DNA from 2 places in the Exiguobacterium sp. s50 genome. Region 2 is predicted to be linked to the other one. Evidence: predicted binding sites of a transcription regulator. Region 2 holds the regulator's gene; the other holds the start of a gene.
The links. Region 2 encodes LexA, which represses DNA repair genes until DNA is damaged. Its sites were predicted from a motif close to CGAACATATGTTCG; they were not measured.

Region 1 (3,141 bases), on a different contig from region 2:
TCAAGTGCGCCCCTCCGTAGATTCCGGCTGCGTATACCCCGATCATAACGGCGAAGCCCCAACCGAACGTGATGACGACCCAACCTGCGTTCTCCGCTTTCGAATGACGGAGCACGACGCCGGCGACGACACCGTTACCGAGCAAGATGAGTAGCATTGTACCAATAATTTCGCTGACGAATGCTGACATGTGATACTCCCTTCCTTCCATATTAAATTTGGCTTACCACTTCATTATATGCCCCAAATGTAAGCGTTTCAAAACCGTATATGCAAAAAAAGCCACTTTTCTTATGAAAAGTGGTTTTGATTGACAATACGCCGTCTGAAGTCGAGTCCAATCCCGACAAGAAAAGCGAGCAGGACCGCCAAACTGACGTACGCGAGCGGCGCATAGACGGCGGCACCAAGATCGAGCGCGATCGAGGTGATGACGGCCATATATAACCAGGCGAGTCGGTTAGAGATCTCTTTATCGTGATAGCGATTCGTGAGCGTGGCGCCGAACGGGGCTCCGATGAAAGCGCCGATGACCAACGCGAGCGGCGTCACGTAGTCGAGCGACAGCGACGGGAGATAACCGACGAGTCCGCCGAGCGAGATGAACAGGACGGCAGCCAGGCTCGTTCCGACCCCGTGATGTGTCGAGAATCCAAGCCAACTGACGAGGAGCGGGACGATGATGAAACCGCCACCGATACCGAGTAGCGCCGACAACAGCCCGGCCATCATCCCGATGACGAGGGCGGCAAGTAGCGATGATTTTTTCGGCTTCTGCGGTTTCGATGTTTTCTTTAATAGCGTAACGGCAAAATAAGATAGGATAGCCAGATAAAATAGATTGAGCAACCAGTCGTACGTGCCCGAGATCGAGAGGACGAGCCGGCTCGACAGCTGAGCCGTGACGGCACCGGCCAAGCCGACCGTGATGCCTGTCAACCAGGACACGTTGCCGAGCGACGTATGTTTCTTGGCGCCGGACAGGCTCGTCCCGACGACGAATAGGAGCGACGTGGCGCCGACGACGGCACCGAGCGGGATAAAGAGAAGCGACCACATGACGACCAACTCGTTTCTGTTTAGATTCACTCTCCATGATAACGAAAAGCGGAACGATTTGGGAAGCGTGTCAGAAGCGAATATTTGTTCGTGTATGTGATATAATCAAGCCAATATGCAAGGTAAAGAAAGCGAGGAATATACATGGATAAGATTAGCGTTCCGTTCGACTTACATTCAGAATATAAGCCGGCCGGCGACCAACCGGAAGCGATTCGTCAGCTCGTCGAAGGAATCAATCGCGGCGACCGGTATCAGACGTTGCTCGGTGCGACCGGCACCGGGAAGACGTTCACCGTATCGAACGTCATCCAAGAAGTGAAGAAGCCGACGCTCGTCTTGGCCCACAACAAGACGCTCGCCGGACAGCTCTACTCCGAGTTCAAAGAGTTCTTCCCGAACAACGCCGTCGAATACTTCGTCAGTTATTACGACTACTATCAGCCGGAGGCGTATGTGCCGTCGACCGACACGTTCATCGAGAAAGATGCCTCGATTAACGATGAGATCGATAAACTCCGCCACTCGGCGACATCGGCCTTGTTCGAGCGGGACGACGTCATCATCGTCGCCTCCGTCTCCTGTATTTACGGTCTCGGTAACCCGGAAGAGTATAACAGTCTCGTCTTAAGTCTCCGCGTCGGCAAAGAGATGGGGCGCGACCAGATGCTCCGCAAACTGATCGACATTCAATATGAACGGAACGATATCGATTTCCAGCGCGGCCGTTTCCGTGTCCGCGGGGATGTCGTCGAGATTTTCCCGGCGTCACGTGACGAGCAGTGCTTGCGCGTTGAGTTTTTCGGTGACGAAATCGACCGCATCCGCGAGATGGACCCACTCACCGGAGAGATTATCGCCGACCGGGAGCACGTCTCGATCTTCCCGGCGTCCCACTTCGTCACTCGTGACGAGAAGTTGCAAAAAGCAATCGTCAACATCGAGGCCGAGCTCGAACAGCAGCTCGAAAAGTTCCGCGAAGAAGGCAAACTGCTTGAAGCACAGCGCCTCGAACAACGGACGAACTATGACCTCGAGATGATGCGCGAGATGGGCTACTGTTCAGGCATCGAGAACTATTCACGTCATTTGAACTTGACGGAGGCAGGGGCGACGCCGTACACGCTCATCGACTACTTCCCGAAAGACTTCTTGCTCATCGCTGATGAGTCGCACGTGACGCTCCCGCAAGTGCGCGGCATGTACAACGGCGACCAGGCCCGGAAACAAGTGCTCGTCGACCACGGTTTCCGTCTGCCTTCGGCCAAAGACAACCGACCACTCAAGTTCGACGAGTTCGAGAAGAAGTTGTCGCAAGCGATCTTCATCTCGGCGACACCGGGTCCTTACGAGCTTGAACATACACCGAACATGATCGAACAGATCATCCGGCCGACGGGTCTACTCGACCCGACGATCGAGATTCATCCGATTAAGGGACAAATCGACTACTTGATGGATCAGATTCGCGACCGTATCAAACAGGACGAACGCGTCCTCGTGACGACGCTCACGAAAAAGATGGCCGAGGATTTATCGGACTATCTGCGTGAAGCGGGCATCAAGGTCAACTATATGCACTCGGAAATCAAGACGCTCGAGCGGATTGAGATCATCCGTGACCTGCGTCTCGGGAAATACGACGTCCTCGTCGGAATCAACTTGCTGCGGGAAGGACTAGACATCCCGGAAGTGAGTCTCGTCACGATTCTAGACGCCGACAAGGAAGGGTTCCTCCGTTCGGACCGATCGCTCATTCAGACGATCGGGCGGGCGGCGCGGAACTCGAACGGGCACGTCATCTTGTTCGCTGATAAGATGACCGACTCGATGACGCGCGCGATTGAAGAGACCGATCGTCGTCGCTCGATTCAAGAAGCTTATAATGAAGAACACGGCATCACGCCGCAGACGATCCGTAAAGAAGTACGCGGCGTCATCCGCGCGACGGTCGACGCCGAGGAGGATGTGCTCGAATCACTCAGCTCGATGAAGCCGGCTGAACGTGAGGAAGCCATCGCCAAGCTAGAAGAAGAAATGAAACAAGCGGCCCGCGACCTCCAGTTCGAACGGGCGGCCGAA
Region 2 (3,141 bases):
TGTTGGCGCAGCGCTTGCTGCTCGTCCATCTCTTCTGATGACAGTCCATCTGTCTTGGCTTTGTTGGCGAGAAAATTGATTCGCTCCAACTGTTCAGGTGCTAGCATCAGGCTCGCCCCCTCTCTACTGAATTTGTTCTTCTACTGTACAAAATCAGCGAGCAGGAATCAAGTTTCTGGCACTGATACGTGCTCCAAATAACGACGGTTCACGGTCGCTTTCGACACCTCATAGCCAAAACCACGTAGCGTGGCGGCAATTTCAGCGAACGTCAGTCCGCGCTCGCGCAGTTGGACAATTTCTTCGATCGGCACTTCGATTCGGCTCCGACCGCCTTGATCGTGATGTTGGATGTTGCGGTGCGGGTTGAACCCGTTCGCGACCGCCCGACGCATGCCGCGTGAGATTTTCGCATTATGGATTTTACGCTGGTATTCCTCGACGACACTGACGATTTCAAGCACCATCTTCTCGGCATCCGAGACGACGTATTCATCGGACGATTGCATCGTCAACAAGCGGACGTTATGTTTCATGAGCGTATGCAAGATGGCGATTTTCGCGTTCCCTCGTCCGAGGCGGCTGTCATCGCTCACGAGCACGGCATCGAGATTAGATGTCGAGACGTGCTCCAACAAATCGAGCAACCCCGTCCGATTGACCTCATACCCACTCTCTTGCTCACTGATCACATCGACGATTTCAGCGTCAAGACGTTTCGCCATCCGCGTCAGTTCGTCCGCTTGGCGACCGAGTGACGTCTCTTGCGTGGACTTGTTCGTCGACACGCGACAATAAATGACGACTCGCATCCCGTCACTTCCTTTCTTTCCATTCGCCCTCTACGATACACAGGTTCGGGGGCTGTTCGCAATCAGAAAAGATTATTCGGCGGCGAACCACGTCGTCTTGTCGTCTTCTTTCTCAGCGCGTTCAGCGAGAAGCTGTGCCTCGAGCGACTCGGCCTCCGTCAAGGCGACTTCTTCTTCGATGCTATGCTCGATTACTGGTTCGGTCGCGACGACTTCGACATCGTGGCGCATTTCCCCGACCATATAAAACGCGAACATTCCAAGTGCCAACATGCCGACTAAAATGATTCCATTGATTGTGTCTCTCATAACGATTACCTCCTGGGAATAAGAATACACGTTCTCGAGAACGTCTGTTCGTTTATCTGTTCTCATCATAAAACAAGAACTTCTGTTCGGTCAAGTAGAAAAAAACGAACGAATGTTTGTGCGCTCATGTGTTCTTGTGTTAAACTAAACCCATAAAGAATAGGATGCGTTCGCAGGTTATTCGACATAATCGAGGTGAAATCCATTGAAAAAAATGTCAGCAAGACAACAACAGATTCTTGATTTTATAAAAGCCGAGGTCCGGGCGAAAGGGTATCCACCTTCCGTTCGTGAAATCGGAGAGGCAGTCGGACTCGCATCGAGCTCGACCGTCCACGGCCACTTGGACCGTCTAGAGAAGCGTGGATTGATTCGACGTGACAAGACGAAGCCACGTGCCATCGAAATTTTAGATGAAGAGATGTCAGTCGTGGAAGACCATGATGCCGTCATGTACGTGCCGGTCATCGGAAAAGTCACGGCCGGTACGCCGATCACGGCGATCGAGAATGTGGAAGAGCACTTCCCGCTCCCGGCCCACGTCGTCGGTTCCGACAACGTCTACATGCTCTCGGTATCGGGAGACTCTATGATTAACGCCGGCATCTTGGACGGGGACCGTGTCCTCGTCCGCCAACAGAACACGGCCGACAATGGAGAGATTGTCGTCGCCATGACGGATGAAGGCGAAGCGACGGTGAAGCGGATTTATAAAGAAGCTTCGAAAGTCCGTCTTCAACCAGAGAACGACGAGCTCGAAGCGATGTATTTCGATAACGTGTCGATTTTAGGGAAGGTCATCGGTGTATACCGCACGATTCACTAATGGCTAGTGGCAAGACACATACCCGTACGAATCTCGTGGCAATCGGTGCTCTTGCGATTGCCACGCCTTTTATTGACATCGATGTTCCGACCATGTTCCTATTCGGCGCCCTAATCGGGACGTTCTGGCTCTCCCCGGACCTTGACTTAAAGTCGGACGCCTATTATCGATGGGGACCACTCCGAGGCTTTTGGCTCCCTTACGTGAAGATTATGCCCCATCGGTCGTTATTCTCGCATTTGCCGCTCTTGAGCGATCTGATCCGGGTCATCTATCTTGGCTTCCCGCTCACGCTCGTGCTCACGTTCACGCCGTATGAGGAAGCTGCCAGATCATGGCTCGACCTAAACGGGGCCGCATGTTTCTTCGGACTCGTCTTCGCGACGACGTTACATACGACGCTCGATTATGCGTCCACGTTCTTCAAACGTGCCTTTTAAGCCAAACATTTATGCCATACACCTAAAAGGGCAACCCGTCTAGTAGAGACTGGGTTGCCCTTTTTGAACTGTTTATTATATAGAAGCTCAATAACTTTTATGCAACATGACATGATGTTCTGCCACTTCTCGTCCATTGACCAGCAAAACGACACGATGCTCCCCTGAATAATGCCGACGAGTCGTCAAATCTGCCCAACTGTGCATCCTGTTCGCTACAAGTCGCGCACCCCCGGGGACGAGTTTGTTCGCTAGCAGAAATGCTTTACGACTCGCTTTCCCGTTCGCTTTTATGAAATCGATGGCGTATTCGACCCGAATATAGGCGGCATCTCCTGGACGAATCGACAAATCATACTGAATCTCGCACGCCTCACCTATGCTGAGCACATTCGGATGTATAGTAATCGATGAGTTGACGGTCAAATCCGTTTCTTGCGTATAACCAAACAAAGTTAACGCGTCCGGGTGTGCGGATTTAATTAACGTTCGGCACGCATGTCTGATGACCCAGTCGGTATGAGGATGTTCGCCTTGCCATCGACGCGAGACTTCGAGCACGGCTTCCGGGTGATCTTTCGAGATATCGTTGAGATTGTTGGCGACACTTTTCCTTACATATAATGATGGGTCTTCTTTCAATAACTCTAAAACCGCAAACACGGGAGCCGGATTTTCTCTGAACATCGGTAATGACTCCGCCCACGGAAGACGAGGACGACAGCCTTCACTTGCCAATCTTCGCACATGCTCA

Region 1: the regulator LexA is predicted to act here: its motif matches at 1,137-1,150, upstream of uvrB (excinuclease ABC subunit UvrB).

The regions. Positions count from the first base shown of each region.
Region 1 covers NZ_JACSLP010000004.1:87,782-90,922, reverse strand. The annotation lists gene KNP68_RS06990 (MIP/aquaporin family protein) at 1-190, opposite strand, end outside; gene KNP68_RS06985 (sulfite exporter TauE/SafE family protein) at 292-1,089, opposite strand; gene uvrB (excinuclease ABC subunit UvrB) at 1,204-3,141, shown strand, end outside.
Region 2 covers NZ_JACSLP010000001.1:89,202-92,342, forward strand. The annotation lists gene KNP68_RS00460 (DUF896 domain-containing protein) at 1-107, opposite strand, end outside; gene KNP68_RS00465 (YneB family resolvase-like protein) at 168-812, opposite strand; gene KNP68_RS00470 (hypothetical protein) at 885-1,121, opposite strand; gene lexA (transcriptional repressor LexA) at 1,327-1,947, shown strand; gene KNP68_RS00480 (metal-binding protein) at 1,947-2,387, shown strand; gene KNP68_RS00485 (DNA alkylation repair protein) at 2,475-3,141, opposite strand, start outside.